Regions from separate parts of the Rossellomorea sp. H136 genome, predicted to be linked through region 2. Evidence: riboswitches for the same ligand, from Rfam matches in the RefSeq annotation. Region 2 holds a riboswitch; each other region holds the start of a gene.

Region 1 (5,345 bases), 1.6 Mb from region 2:
GGAGCCGAGACTGGGAGAGCTGGTTGAAGGGAGAGTCATTGACGTTAAGGATGACGGGAACTTAAATGTTTCATTCTTACCGTTAAAGCAGGACAAAATGCTGGATGATGCAGAAGTCATTCTTGAGTATCTGGAAGAAAGAAATGGAGCTATTCCTTTTTGGGATAAGAGCCAGCCGGATGATATCAAAGATCGCTTTAATATGAGCAAAGCTTCCTTCAAACGAGCCCTTGGAAAACTCATGAAGGAAGACCGGGTTTATCAAGAAGAAGGCTGGACTTACTTAAAAAAGTAAAAACAATAATGGGAGGCTCACCCAGAGAGTGTAGCCTATCCTGATTTTCTTGAACATATATAAAAGAGTGCTGACTAACTGTCAGCACTCTTTTATATACATCAGCAAAAGCTCCGGTGCTTGACGGCGCTGACCACTTTTAATTTGAGAAAAAGGATTCTCCCTTGTGAAGGAGTCCATAGAGTTGTACTATTTGTCCTGGAAGAAGGAGGGGCTAGAAGAGGGAACCGAGCAAATCGGGTGATGTATGGCGATTGAAGTGGAGGACTTCCTCGGTTCTTATCATTAAAATGGTCCAACTCTTATAAATTTATTCACTATTTGTAAAATGGTTAGAAATTTGGGGACTTAGATTCCGAAATTTCAACTGGGGATATTGAACTATTATCTTTACGACCCTCATTCGATTGTAGCGCTGCAAGAGAATATGAGGCAGGTTAAATAATATTCCGTATAGGAACATTACACAGGACTCGACTCCACTATTTAGAATGTAAAATAAAGGTGCCGGTATCATTTGTAGCCAGTGGGATACTTCGGCACAATTCAATTCGTGAAGGAACGTGATCCGCCCCTGTTGAGAAGAGAGGCAGATTTCATTCTTATTTAAGCCACCACGAAACCATCCCCCTCATCAGGTATATATTTCTTCCATTTTTTAATCTTCAAAAACCGAAACATACCACCCCTGGCTTCCATTTAAAGAGGCTGAAAGAGGGGGGACAACCTTTGGAGTTGTTTGGTGGTAAATCTGAATGTCAAAAAGGGAATAACGAAATGAATACTTACACATGCGAAAATATTTATAAGGATGGTCATTTCATCTTTTCATCCTTCCCTTTTTCTAAATAAATGTATCGATCCTTCCACTTTGTGTTTTTCCTCAAAAATGTTGTAAACACCGAGTGGGAAAAGGTCATAACGAAAAATAGAATATGGACTGGAAATAAGAGCGTCTCAAGAAGGGTGAAATTTCCAATCCTGCTAAGAATGAAATACAAATAAACACTTAAAAACAAGTACTGAATCATATAAATATATGGGTCTGTCCATACCATTACCGGCGAATGTATGACAAAAGAAGTGAGAGAGGTAATCCACAAAGAAGATAGTCCCAAAAGGATGATGTTTGTCGATTTTGCCCCGGAAGCGAAACTCTTCGACCACCCGTGGAATAATTCACTCAACCCGTTCCCGAACATTCTCATTGATATGGCATTGCGTCCGCTGACTGCTTCTACTAATTCTCCACATTTTTTTGCACGTCGACCTAAAGCAAAATGCTCCACCATATCTCCTTTGATTGCTTGGTGCCCACCGATTCGTTGATATACATCTCTTGTACACAGGAAACACTGACCAAACCCACCCGAAGGCCTGACCAACCCGGAAAGGAGATGGGTTACACTTGTTGCGGCGAATACCATTAAATGAAACATCATGGATAAAGTCTCATATCCACTATTCATCCTATGATAGGGATGAATGCTCAGAACTCCCTGACATTGCTGTTCTTGATAAGTCTCACATATTCTAAGAAGTCCTGCTTGCTCGAACCATGTATCTGAGTCAACAAACAGTAAGAATTCACCTTTTGATGCTTTCGCCCCGTTCCAATAAGCCCAAGATTTCCCCTTCCATCCATGTGGAAGAGGGGGAGTATCCACGACAGTTGCACCGAACCCTTCAGCTATTGCCTTCGTTCGATCCTTAGATCCATCATTTACAACGATCACTTCAAACGGCTGAATAAATTGCTTCTGAATACTCGATAATAGATTTCCAATCGTCTGTTCTTCATTTCTGGCTGGAATGATGATGGAGCATTTTTTTACGAGAAAACTATTCCTTACATGAATGGACTTTTTGACTGTAGGGATTCTAGTAAACAGGAAAACGGTAAGAATAATAGACCCTAACCAAATATACATTTTTTCACCCTCTGATCTTTTGGTTTTTTACCGACATTTTAACCATTTTCGTTAAAGGTGATACCTTTATTCATCAGGACTGGATGTTTGGTGCATATGAATTCATGTCAAATTTGTTTGAAGTCTTACAAAATGGACACATTGGCATTGGTTAATATGAAAAGGTGAAGGTTAAATTTAAATAATCTTCACCTTTTATGTTTTTACTATTTTTCTGAAGAATGATTATCTACCGTATCCGAGTTATTTACATTCTCTTCATCTTCATCCGGATAGGGGTCAAAGAAATTGACGACTTTCCCTGGGCCTTCAAACCCGATAACCTGCTCTTTGTCTTCTGTATTTTTCTCATTTTTCTTCATACAAAAACTCCTTCCTGCCATTAGTTTGGCGAAAGGAGTTTATTTCATCCCACTATTTAGTTCTTCCAATGATTATCTATAAATTCATCGCGACCTGATTTTGCACGGTCTTGTTTATATTCATCTGGATTATTCTTGTAGAATTTTTGATGGTATTCTTCTGCCGGATAGAAAGTGGAGGCAGGAAGAATGTTTGTGACGATTGGCTTTCTGAATCGTCCACTGACTACTATTTCGTTCTTCGTTTTTTCAGCTAATTGTTTTTGGTGTTCATTATGATAGAAAATAGCTGTGCGGTACTGATCCCCGCGGTCATGGAATTGTCCGCCATCATCCGTTGGATCAATCTGAGGCCAGTATAGCTCTAATAATCTTTCATAAGGGAACAAATCAGGATTATATGTGATTTGAACAGCTTCGTAATGTCCACTTTTTCCTGCTTTTATATCTTGATATGTTGGGTTTTCAAGATGTCCCCCTGAATAACCTGACACAACATCAATAATGCCCGGTAATTCATCAAATGGCTTTACCATACACCAAAAACAACCACCAGCAAAGGTAGCGATTTCTTTTTTTTCATTCATTGCTGAACCTCCTGTACCATATGTGCTCCTCTAAAGCAGTAAAGCGATTGCTTGAAACAGATTTTAACACGAAAGAATGGAGGGGACAATCTATTAGCTCGAAAGGTTGCACCGGTAAATGTTTCGAAAAGAAGTATTACTGCTATTTTCAGCAAAGTTTATCAAATTCCATTCACTATCCATAGAATCTTGTGTATAATTCTGTTGAACGGAATAATTACATATGACATGAGATCAGGTGAAGCGGAAGTGACGATACTTCTTCGCTTCATAATAGGGAAGTTGGTGTAATTCCAACGCGGTCCCGCCACTGTAAATGGAAGTGAACTGTATAAAAACCACTGTGCAAATGTGCATGGGAAGGTGCAGCAAGCAATGACCATGAGCCAGGAGACCTGCCTGATTTATCTCGCACCCATACTACGCGGATAGAAAGGTGTAATATGCATGTTTAACGGTTTAAAGCCTTTTATGCATCTTACACAGCATCTCTAGTCCCACTGGAGATGTTTTTTTGTCTGGGAATAAGTTTATTTACAGGAGGAAAACGTATGAAACACACATTCAAAATCATTATTACACTAATATTATCTCTAGGACTCCTTTCAGCTTGCGGTACTGACGGAGAAAGTGTAGAAAAAAATGAAAATAGCGGGGAAGTCAGTCAGGGACAATCTGCTTTTCCTTTGTCAGTAAACGACGCCCTGAATAATAAAGTCACTCTGGATGAGCAACCTAAGCATATTGTTTCATTGATTCCAAGTAACACAGAAATCTTATTCGAGTTAGGGTTGAATAAGGAAATTGTAGGGGTTTCAGATTTTGATAATTACCCAAAGGAAGCGGCGGACAAAGAAAAAATAGGTGGAATGGAATTTAACGTTGAGAAGATCATCAGTCTGAATCCGGATTTGGTTCTTGCTCATGAGTCCACTGCTGTGTCGGCAGAAGAAGGGTTAGAACAGCTTCGCAATGCAGGGGTAAAGATATATATCGTACGTGATGCCAATAGCTTTGAGGAAGTGTACACCACGATGAAAAACATCGGCACATTGGTCGGAAAAAAAGACGAAGCTGAATCCGTCATTTCTGAGATGAAAGCGGATCTAGAATCCATTAAGGAAAAAGTCAGTGGTGTATCTGAAAAGAAAAAAGTGTATGTAGAGGTTTCACCTTCTCCTGACATATATTCGACAGGGAAAAATACTTTTATTGATCAAATGCTTTCACTTGTAAATGCCGAAAATGTGATGAGTGATCAGGAGGGATGGATCCAAGTTAACCAAGAAGCAGTCATCTCTTTCAATCCGGACGTCATCATTACTACCTATGGTTTTTATAGTGAAAATCCTAAAGAACATCAAGTGATGGGCCGAGAAGGTTGGAAAGATGTAACCGCCATAAAAAATGAAGATGTCCATGACGTACATTCAGATCTGGTCACACGTACCGGTCCGAGATTAGTTGAAGGAGTAGAGGAAATTGCAAAGTCGATCTATCCGGAGTTATTTACAGAATAAAATATGGATAACATACGGATTGGCTGTGACGTTTTTACTTTTCGCTCTCTTTGCCGGTATTTCGATAGGAACCGTCTCTGTGCCACCGATGGATATTCTGTTCATCGTTGGAGCTAAATGGTTTGGATTCCCTATACCGGAAGAAATTGATCCAATGTTTGCAAATATAGTGTACTCAATAAGATTGCCCAGAGTATTACTGGCATTATTGGTTGGAAGCTCCCTAGCAATTGCAGGAGCTTCTTTTCAAGGACTATTGCGCAACCCTCTGGCTGATCCATATACATTGGGTGTGTCTTCAGGAGCATCGGTCGGCGCTGTTATTACGTTGTTCTTTAATTGGAGCATTCCTTTCATTGGAAAGTTTACGCTTCCCTTTCTCAGTATTCTTTGTTCGATTATAACCGTGTTTCTCGTATTATGGTTTGCACAGAAGGTTGAAAGAACCATGAAGGTAGAAACCATCATATTAACAGGTATCATTTTCAGCTCTTTTTTAGGTTCCTTTATATCGTTAATGATCGCCCTGACGGGAGAGGAATTAAGACAAATCATCGGTTGGCTTCTTGGAAGCGTGTCCATGAGAGGGTGGGATTACATTACGATAATATTCCCCTTTTTCTTAATTGGAGTGATAGTTTTGTTTCTCA
Region 2 (5,345 bases):
ATATAAAAGGTGGTCGCCTTTTACATCACATAGTTCTTTTAACGCTTCCTTCATCATTAATGCCCTAGGGTCCATCTTCTTCATATACACGCGATGCCCAAACCCCATGATCTTTTCTTTTTTCATCATTTTCATTTCGAGCAACTCTTCAAATGCTTCCACACTGCCTGCTTCATTAAGCATGTACATAACCGCTTCATTCGCTCCTCCGTGCAGGTTCCCTTTTAAGGAAGCCACCGCACCGGTTAAGGCACCGTATAAATCAGAATGAGTAGACGCGATCACCCTTGCCGTGAAAGTGGAATTCGGCATCTCATGCTCACTATAAAGGACTAAAGAGCGGTCAAATATCTTTTCTTCCAGTAGAGAAGGGACTCGCCCAGTGATCATGTAAAAGAAATTTGCACTGTATGATAGATCTTCGTTTGGACGGATCGGCTCCATTTGTTGAATGATCCGATAGCTATTCGCCACAACGTTGGGCACCATTCCAAGAAGTTGATAAGCCCGCCCTTTATTCACGGGTAATGAACGATCATCGAGTTTGTTGTCATATCCTGCAAGAGCTGAAATTCCTGTTCTAAGCCCATCCATGGGATGTGTATTTCCAGGAAGCTGTTTGAATATTTCAATCAGATCCCCAGGTATTTCATATTCACCTTTCAACACCTTTTCCAGCGCTTCTTTCTCTGCAGAATCAGGTAAACTCTCTTCCAGCAGTAAATGGACAATATCCATGTACTCTTTAGATTGTGATAGTTTAATAAGGTCATAGCCCTGGATGACAATTTCACTTTGTACCGTATCTAAAAACGAGATCTTTGTTTCTGCTGCAACAACACCATCAAGTCCGGGGAAAAATTTTTCTTTAGCTTCCAATCATCTCTTCCTCCTATCTCCAAATAACTCATCATTTATTTTGTTGTAAGCCCTTTCAAGATTGCTCAGACAAACTTCTTTATCTTCTCTTTTTTCTATCCGCATTATGATTTCTTCTGTCAATCGCTGATAATTAGAAGGAAGCATAAGTGGCTTTTCTCCACTGAAGTTGTTCATAATGCACGTTTTGAAGTAATCAGTAAAATACTCAACTGTTCCATACAAAGAAGTTCACCTCGAATCCGTCTTGTTTAAAAATGGACAATAAAAAAACAACTTCTAAAAAGAAGTTGTTAAGATCGAACTGATGCTTAAATAAACATTTTCTGTTCCCCCAAAAAGCCAAAACAAAAAATGTTGATCACTCGTTCGCACTTAACACCCCCTATCCTCGTAGGTATTGATGTGTGCTGAAACAGGCAGGTCTCCTGACTTATGATCATCACTCTCCGAACCTTCCCATCTTCAAATTTCTAAAGACAGTGGCTTTTTCGAATCGCTCCCAATTACAGTTGCGGGACAGCGTCGGACTCTAACCGAACTTCCCTATTAAGTAGAGGATCGTCATATCCCTCTACACCTGCTTCTACACGTATTCAGTTTTCCAATCAAACATATCAAATATTTCTAAAAATTACAAACAATTTTATTGTTTGATATATTTTCCTTTTTAATTCTGAAGCTTTTTTGTATGGGACAAGCAAATCAGCTAAATACTTCCAAGCCACGGGGAAATATTTTTTAAAGTTCATTAATTTTGATACGAAACCTGAGTAAATGGCGGTTTCAACACCGAGGATTAGTAGCTGAATAAGGAAAAGCAAACTTAACAAAATCTTAAATGAAACTGGTTCCAACTTCCTTCCCTTCAATTAATTTATTATTTTCGATTAAAATGTTTGAATATTGAGATAATGGTTAGTATAATATAAAAAAGGTCAAGGAGTTGATTTTTCATGAAGAAGTATTTGCTAAATTCACCACAGTCCGAGGTACCCGGCATAGACTCTCTTTTTGCAGAAATGATTTTGGACAAGGCCCTGCTAACTTTCCGGAAAGAGCAACTCGAACAGAAAATCGACCAATCATTACGTGATCGAAACAAAGAAGAATTCCTGCGGTTCACGGAGGAGTTAAATCAGATCCGTAAAGATCACGAGGAAAAGGATGTAACGGTATAATCGATTGATTGGATATAAATAAGCCACTGGTTTTTATGGATAATGAAAAGGAGAGAATTCTCTTGCTGACTTTGGCAGGAGTTTCTCTCCTTTTTCATTTTCACCTGAAAGAGATGAATGATCCTCTCCTGATGATATGAGATGAGTAATTCATTGAAGACCTGCACATGATAATGGTGAATAATTTAATGGAGGATGAACGGCTATGAACTTTAAAAGCGAATTACAAGAAGCCCAAGATATTATCCATAAAGCACATCTTCATTTAAAGCAAGTTAATTCAAACGGTTCTGAAGCAGATGCGTGTCATTTTGCTCAAAGCGAACTTGAAAAAGCACAACAGAAAATCCAACAGGTGCAACAAAAGATCAATGAATAGCTGATTCAACCCAAAAATGGCTTGAGGTTTGAACCAAGCCATTTTTGGGTTACTTTTTAATTCAAAAAGCGCAGGGAGTGTTCAAGATTTTCTAATCGGAACCTGCTATTCGCCAGGTGGAAACAACTATGTATAAAAAAACAAGCGATTTAAAAGAAAATTGTAATCTTTACGCGGTAATCGTGCCGGTTTAGGCTACTTTCAAGCATGATTTCGGATAATCATGCCAGTTTCAGATTTATCGTGCCGGAATGACAATAATCATGCCACTTTCCATCGTAATCATGCCAGCGTGTCGAATTTTCCTTGGCTGTTTCAAAAAATGCTTTGAACAAGAAGAAAGCTGAAGCTCCTAATGAAACCCTACAAAGGATTGATAAGATATTTAAAATTTGCAATTCACGACGTTCATCCCCTTTAGATAAATAAAGTCATCTTACTTTTTCCAAGAACTGTTGAACTTCTCTTGGTGACTTCAACATGATGACTTGTTTATCTTTAGGCAATTGTTTAAGTATATTTAAAATTTCCGGTCTGCTGGTTTTCGGATATTTCCATATCCATTTAAAAAATTTCAAGTCAAATCTTTCTTCGCAACCTTCCCCCATATCCGGTCTTGTTTTATTTCTGTACTTCAACAATCTTTTGGAAGCACGGTAGACACAAATTATTCTGGAAATATCGAGAAAGATGATGGTATCTGCTGCATTCAGTCTTATCTCCATGGTCCCGCCATAGTTCCCATCAATGATCCATTCTTCTTTTCTAACTAAATCATTTTGAACTTTTTTCTGCTCATTCTTTGGAACACCAACCCAATTAGGTTTCCAAAACATCGCATCAAGATGATAAACATCTATCTTTAGTTTTTCACCTAATTGCCTTGCCAGTGTAGATTTCCCCGATCCACCTGAACCAATAAGTACAACCTTTTTCATGGGGACCCCCTTTTTCTCTTTCTCAAGATCATAAGGACAGGCCCTTTGGCCCTTATTCCGGAAAAAAGCCAAGGGACCTATCCCTATGATTCGGTTATTTCTCTTTGACGGGCAACACGACTGAAGAATAGACGGAACCATTTATTTCAATATCCATTCTCCATTTCCCACTGTCAGGAAACCACAGCGTCACTGGTTGTTCCTTCTCCCGAGAATGCGGTAACGCGATCGGTGCTTTTTTTCCGCGGCCATCGTGAGTGAACAGAAGGCGCACTTTATCTGCACCTACGGCTTTCTCTGGAAGTATCAGATTCGTTTTAAAGTTATCTTCCTCCATCACAAATGAATTGTATTCGATGCTCCCCTTCTCATCACCTAAATACAAATTGCCATCTGAAACATAGTCAGGGCTAATATGCCATTTGGCCCTCTCCTCCCCTGAAAAATGGAGAAATACGAAGAGCAAGACAAAAGCCAAACAAGCCACCTGAGCTTTCCAAAATCCATTCACTGTTTTAAAAGAGTTCATCATTTCAGAGTAAGGAGCCACAAGCTTTAAAATAAGAAACGCCACATTTAGAAATAGCAGCGCAAATGCGATAAATAAAAACACGAATTTCCCCCTTTCTGGTCACACGACAAGATAGGTCATGTATATTTAAGCTATTCTAAAAAAACCACAGAGACAATCCCGTTGGTATCCTTTTTCACCTAAAGCCAAGGTGCCTTTCCCCGGGGCTCCATGAACCTACTAAAATAAGGACCATAAAAATCTTTCAACTAAACACCCTTTCAATTGTTTTTGATCAAGACCTATGAAAATATCACGTTTTATGATCATCAATGAGCTTATTTGAGTAGATAATCATCTCTCATCCAATATATCAACCGGTATTCACGACTTATGAACCACTTTTCAGTTATATCTATGATCCGGTTTCAACCATTTATTACCCGGAATTTTGATATATGATCCACTTTTTCTTTTTATGATCTCGAAAAATGACGTGGGGAGAATCCTACTATTGAATAGGTAAGTATATCGCTACTTCTTCCTCGCCATTTTCCAAAGGATGATAGGTCTCCACAATATAAGACTCAGGTTTCCTTTTATATCCCTGTTCATCCATCCAATTCAAAAGATCGTTATGAAGCTCGCCAATATGTTGTACGTTCCCACTCGCCGTAACATACTCTTCGTCCAGTTCGATATATTCCATTCCCACCGGAACTTTTGTGAGGGCTTCGTCCACCATGATCCCGACATAATAGATCCCTTCCATATGGTCCGTATCCCTCTTGGGTTCATAAAGGGTGATTTCAGGACCATGCAATGCTTCGATTTCATGTAACCTCTCTAGAAATTGCCGGGCACGTTTTGGTACCTCCGTGCTAAATTCAGTGAAAGCCCCTTCCCCTTTTAGACCTACTACTCGGAACGTTTTTTTCATTTTTTCACCATGCACTTTAATCTCTCCTTTTATTTAGGATAATTTCATTTTGACCCCCTAGTTGAGTTCTAACCTCTCAACTTTAACATAATTTTCCTGTTCTGATGTAAAAAAAGCCCCCCACCTAAAAGTGAGAAGCTCCTTCTTTACCTTATCCGTTCAATAAATCTCTGACCAACCAAATACCCGCCTGCCAGCACGAAGAAAATCAGAAGCAGGCCCGCAAATCCGTCGGTAAACCCCGTACGTTCAATGGCAAATCCGAATATCGGAAAGCTGATCATGATGACGAAGCTCTCCATTAATCCGATCAGGGAAAGGAAAGTTGACCTGATATTGCTCTGCAGAAAGTTTTGCACGAATGAGCTGAAGATCGGTTCGAACAGACTCAAGAGCTGTGCAAGGATCAAAAACGATAACAGGATCGCCCAGTCCGTGGCGAAGATGAACAGGATGAAAAAGAAGAGGAAAAGACCTAAGCCATAATATAAAATATTAAAGAACTTAAATCGCGCCT
Region 3 (5,345 bases), 2.2 Mb from region 2:
CGCGATATTCGCGAAATCAATGTTTTGGATGAGGTTTAAATCGTTTTGCGGGTCGATGCCATTCTGCTTCAGGACAAATTCCCCAACCATTTGTGGCATACCGCCTTTACGCTGACCTAGGAAGGTGGAACCTTTTAATTGATCCCATTCAAAGTTTTCCACTTTTTCACGTGAGACGAGAAATGTTCCATCGGTTTGGGTTAATTGAGCAAAGTTAATGACTGGATCATTCGAACCTTGTGCATGAACATAGATCGAAGTTTCTGAACCGACCAGGGCGATATCAGCACCGCCGGATAGCAAGGTGGTCATTGTCTTATCACCACCCCAGGTAGTGGTTAGTTCAATGTCGAGCCCCTCCTCTTTGAAGAATCCCTTTTCGATTGCGACATATTCAGGAGCATAGAAAATCGAGCGGGTTACTTCTGCTACACGAACTTTCTGTACGATTTCTTCTTTTTCTCCACATGCTGTCAACCCGATTGCCAACATGCCTATGAGTAATACGGCAAAGCCACTACGAAGCCATTTTTTCATTCACTATTCCTCCTCTAAGCTTTGTGAAACTCGTTTATCGATAGAATGGGGATGAGTGCATCTCTCTTTGCCTTGTTTATCTTTCCATATTAAAAGGGTAGGATGGTCATAAAGGCAGGGTCTTGAATCATCTGCTGATGATGAGATTTGCTAAAATATCCTATGTAGAGTATAAAAAATGTGTGAATACCCAGAGCACGTTTTGAAAGGAAGAGAATATGAAAAACGGAACGATTGTGAAGAAAACATTGTTTCCTTCACCTAATCCTCGTGTGGAACTATATGAAATTACCTATCTATCCGGTGGCCTCCGGGTGAAAGGATTATTGGCTGAACCTGCAGGAGTTGGGAAGTATGACGGGTTCCTCTATTTGAGAGGCGGGATCAAAGGCGTCGGCATGGTCCGCCCTGCGAGAATCGCTCAATTTGCTTCTCACGGGTTCATTGTTTTTGCTCCCTATTATCGCGGCAATCTTGGAGGAGAAGGAAATGAAGATTTTGCGGGGGATGATCGTGAAGACGCCATTTCGGGTCTTGAATTGCTCAAAAGCTATCACAGAGTGGCAGATAACCGGATTCATGTGTTCGGCTTTTCTCGAGGAGGAGTAATGGCGCTGCTGACAGGCATCCAGCGCAGTGACGTTACCTCCATTGTTACATGGGGAGGCGTTTCCGATATGTTCTTAACATATGACGAACGGAAGGATCTCAGGAGAATGATGAAACGAGTCATAGGAGGAAGTCCCAATAAAGTTCCGGAACGATACGAATGGCGTACCCCACTATACGAATTAGAAAACCTTGAAGCTCCCGTATTGATCATTCACGGTGAAAAGGATCAGAACGTTTCAGTGGAGCATGCATATAGATTAGAAAAAAGACTGAAAGAGTTGGAGAAATCTGTTTCATCCCGATACTTCAAAGAGTTTACGCATTATTTTCCACCACGAAAGAACCAACAGATTGTCTCCATGTTATGCACATGGATGAAAAATCAATAGACAGTGGTGTATGATTAAATAAAGCTCTTTTCGCAAAGATTGTTGTTTTCTAACATAGAATCTGCCAGGACCTTGCCAACCAGTTTGTGCGGGATGGTCATGGGAACTGCTTCACTTGCAGCTAGCGTTCGACGGAATCCCCTCAGCTTACCGAACGGGGTCTCGGCACGACCGTACTTTCGCAGGAGTCTACGCGGTTCCTCTCACCATCTTTAAGAGTTTTCTTGACAGAGCTTATTTATGCCAAATAACAATTGAAAGAAACAATATTTCACTATACAAGCTAAAATCAACCACTACTCTCTTTTTCAAAAGCAACAAAGTATACGAAAAGAGCGACTTAATAAAAAAGGATTGAGGTTAAGCATAATGGGCATGGGCTTGGAATTAAACACGATGATTGTGACAAAAGGAAAAGAAGTGAGGAAAGAAGAGAACCTGTTCGAGCTCCAAAAGGATGGATATCGGCTTTATCCTATGCATATTCCGATAGATGTGAGAAAGACGAAACACAGTGATCCCAGTGGTTACGGCAAGATCGAAAAGATGGAGTGGACGGATGAGAAAACGATGATTCTGTATCGATTGATTTCCTTGAATTCCACGAACTAAATAAAGGAGGGCTGTAAACATCCGCTTACAGCCCTCCTTTTATTGTATTTCCTCATATAAAATATAGCGATTATCCTCAGTCTGTGCGATTAGATAGTTGCTGTGATCTTTCACGCTATAAATGGGAGTCCCTTTTTTCAGTGTATTTGCCGTAAAATCATTCACGGGGTGATATTGACTCTCAATCTTTTCTTTAATAGCCCCGAGCTTCTCATCCAGGACCAGCTTCTTCTCCTCAGAAACCTTCACATATTCCTTCTTGTTCACTACCATCATATCCCCATATCCACATAATTCATAGGATGCAGGTTCTTTGTCTCCGCATGCACTTAACAAAAATACGCATAATAGCAATACAACCAATCGCTTCATGTTATTCCTCCTTATCATTTCTTCACATACTCAAAAGATATTCAAGCTTGTACGCCGACATGTTTGTTTTTTATGCAAAACTTCATCAACTTTGAAATGGATAAAGTGGTATAATGTTCCTTAAGTGAATAATTCCCGCAGAAATTAGGTGCTGATCTTTAGCTTAAAGGGAATTCGGTGTGAGTCCGAAGCTGTTTCCGCAACTGTAAGTGCTGACGAAATAAGAAGAAAACCACTATTTGAACATTCAAATGGGAAGGTTCTTAGAGTAGGCTGACGCACAAGCCAGGATACCTGCCTTTTTTTCATCGTATTATGCTCTTCGGAAGTTAGGGGTATGGTGCGGCTATTTAACATCTCTTTTTTTATGGATGACAACTGCCGGCCAATATTCTTGGGTGGTTTTTTTGTGTTTATTTATCCTCCCTGGAAATACGATAGGTGCTTCACAAACATTATTCAGAAAGGAGGAGTTTACAGATGGCAAAGGATTTCCGCTACTTATGTTATCCCTATATGCGTGAATCTGTTTCAACCGTAGATTTTGAGATCCGGACCGATTCACTGTCGACTAAAATCGGACTCGCGTCATCATTGACGGAGCACTTACCGAAAGTGAACGATGATTTACTGTATTTAGCTGAGATGTCGTACCATCTTAATGGGTCGGTGCGTGGAATGACAGCCATCAAGGAAGAGGACTTAAATACATTGAGCCAAATGTACGATCGTTATGTGTTGGAAGTCGAGGACCGAATCCAAACCTTTGTCCTTCCACAGGGCTCGACAGCTGCATGTGTGCTTCATACCTGCCGCAGTGAAGCAAAAAAGTCCGTCCGTGCCTTACATAAAGTCAGTACTGAAATGAAAGTGGAGAGCATTTTATTTAAATACGCTCATTTACTGGCAAATGTCCTGTTTGTGATGGCCGTGTATGTGAATAAATGTGAAGGGATTGAAGAAATTCCTTTTGTGAGTAAATCGTATAAAGACAAAATATAGAGAAGCGGAGAAGATGAAATATGAAAAAGTTATGGTTAAATAGTTTACTACTATCACTCATCCTGGTTGTTTTCGCAGGGTGCAGCAATGGGGAAGGGGAAACATCCACAAAGGAAGTTAAGTCTGATAATGAGTCTTATTCTGTGACCGATGACAGGGGCGAAGAGATTAGCTTTGAGAAAGTACCGGAAACCGTTATTTCCTTACAGCCGAGTAACACAGAGATTCTCTTTGCAATAGGAGCTGGGGATAAGGTAGTCGGGGCAACTGAATTCGACAACTATCCTGAAGAAGCGAAAAAGATTAAAAGAGTATCGGATTCCATGACGGTCAATGCTGAAGAGGTCATTGCGCTAAAGCCAGATGCTGTCATTGCGTATACTACTGGAGATGATGCCGGAGTGAAGCAGCTTGAAGAGGCGGGATTAAACGTATTCGTTATTCAATCTGCCCAAACCTTTGAAGATGTTTATGGGGATATTGAACAGATTGCAACGGTAATGGGAGTAGAGAAGAAGGGGGACGAATTGGTAGATGGCATCAAGCAACAGATTTCAGATGTGAAAGGAAAAGTAAGTACGTTAAAGGAAAGAGAACAAGTATATTTTGAAATCAGTCCCTCCCCGGATATCTATACAGCAGGAGCAGAAACGTTTCAGCAAGAAATACTGGAAACGGCTGGGGTCGAGAACATTTTTGTAGACCAAAAAGGCTGGGTGAAAGTAGGCGAAGAAGAAATCATTAAACGGAATCCTAATATGATTTTAACGACAGTGGGGTATGTCGACGAGCCGACAGCTGAAATCAAGTCCCGGGAAAGCTGGAAAGATGTAAAGGCAGTGAAAAATGATCAGGTTCATTTCCTGGATTCAGATATTATGTCAAGACCGGGACCACGTATTGGAGAAGCCGTTCTGCTAACTGCAAAAACGGTGTATCCGGATTTATTTTCTGAATAAAGTAGGATATTAGATTGGAGAAGACAGTGATTTGTATGTGGAATCATTGTCTTTTTTATCTCAAGTTATACAATTTTCGAGCCATTATGATAAAGTAAACGTAACAATATCGCGATAGGGGAAATCAACATGAGCAAACTGGAAGTCATTGTCTTGAATGAGAAAGATGCCAAAATTGCAGAAGCATCCGGAGCAGATCGACTTGAATTGGTATCTGACATACACGAGGGAGGATTAACTCCTGAATATCAAATGATAGAAAACGTATTGAGGGCTGTATCGATTCCTGTTCAGGTTATGATTCGTTTACATAGTAAATCTTTCTCGTATGATGCCGAAGAATTGCACATCATGATGGACCAAGTAAAAACCATAAATGAAATAGGGGCCACTGGCATCGTTTTTGGTGCTTTATCCAAGGAAGGGAAACTTGATTCCCATGCTTTAAAGGAAATCGTACAAACTGCGAAGGGTCAATCGATTACTTATCATCGGGCTATCGATGTGTCTTGTGGTCCATTAGACTTATGCAAAGAATTATTCCAATCAGGTTTGAACGTTGATCGAATCCTAACATCTGGAGGAAAACCTGAAGTGACCGGGGGGCTGGACATGATTAGTGCAATGAGGGAAATAGAAAAGGTGGGCGGCCCCATTATCATGCCTGGATCAGGGTTGACCGTGGAAAATATAGGAGAAATACACAATAAGCTAAAAGCACGGGAATATCATGTTGGATCAGGTGTTCGTAAAGACGGGAGCTATGACTTAGGAATAGACCCTGAAAAGGTAATGAAAATCAAACGGGTGATCACATCATAATTTGATTTGTTACTATAAGACTATTTGAAAAAAGAAGGAA

What was found. Region 2 has a riboswitch for cobalamin ahead of ACYH0O_RS05670 (hypothetical protein). Riboswitches for the same ligand answer to the same signal wherever they lie in the genome.
Region 1: linked by a shared signal. The riboswitch ahead of ACYH0O_RS13960 (ABC transporter substrate-binding protein) and the one ahead of ACYH0O_RS05670 (hypothetical protein) in region 2 are both predicted to bind cobalamin.
Region 3: linked by a shared signal. The riboswitch ahead of ACYH0O_RS19945 (hypothetical protein) and the one ahead of ACYH0O_RS05670 (hypothetical protein) in region 2 are both predicted to bind cobalamin.

The regions. Positions count from the first base shown of each region.
Region 1 covers NZ_CM166371.1:2,765,884-2,771,228, reverse strand. Annotated here, with positions in the region: gene ACYH0O_RS13985 (CvfB family protein) at 1-295, shown strand, start outside; gene ACYH0O_RS13980 (glycosyl-4,4'-diaponeurosporenoate acyltransferase CrtO family protein) at 606-890, opposite strand; gene ACYH0O_RS13975 (glycosyltransferase family 2 protein) at 1,111-2,226, opposite strand; gene ACYH0O_RS13970 (hypothetical protein) at 2,433-2,588, opposite strand; gene msrA (peptide-methionine (S)-S-oxide reductase MsrA) at 2,645-3,175, opposite strand; cobalamin riboswitch at 3,394-3,592, shown strand; gene ACYH0O_RS13960 (ABC transporter substrate-binding protein) at 3,727-4,695, shown strand; gene ACYH0O_RS13955 (FecCD family ABC transporter permease) at 4,658-5,345, shown strand, end outside.
Region 2 covers NZ_CM166371.1:1,122,957-1,128,301, reverse strand. Annotated here, with positions in the region: gene mmgD (citrate synthase) at 1-879, opposite strand, end outside; gene ACYH0O_RS05670 (hypothetical protein) at 880-1,104, opposite strand; cobalamin riboswitch at 1,281-1,478, opposite strand; gene ACYH0O_RS05665 (IDEAL domain-containing protein) at 1,836-2,060, shown strand; gene ACYH0O_RS05660 (hypothetical protein) at 2,266-2,439, shown strand; gene ACYH0O_RS05655 (DNA topology modulation protein) at 2,871-3,377, opposite strand; gene ACYH0O_RS05650 (hypothetical protein) at 3,472-3,990, opposite strand; gene ACYH0O_RS05645 (GyrI-like domain-containing protein) at 4,400-4,843, opposite strand; gene ACYH0O_RS05640 (MFS transporter) at 4,975-5,345, opposite strand, start outside.
Region 3 covers NZ_CM166371.1:3,916,046-3,921,390, reverse strand. Annotated here, with positions in the region: gene ACYH0O_RS19965 (ABC transporter substrate-binding protein) at 1-537, opposite strand, end outside; gene ACYH0O_RS19960 (alpha/beta hydrolase family protein) at 756-1,538, shown strand; gene ACYH0O_RS19955 (DUF2584 domain-containing protein) at 1,908-2,150, shown strand; gene ACYH0O_RS19950 (hypothetical protein) at 2,190-2,522, opposite strand; cobalamin riboswitch at 2,652-2,838, shown strand; gene ACYH0O_RS19945 (hypothetical protein) at 3,003-3,524, shown strand; gene ACYH0O_RS19940 (ABC transporter substrate-binding protein) at 3,545-4,483, shown strand; gene ACYH0O_RS19935 (copper homeostasis protein CutC) at 4,613-5,305, shown strand.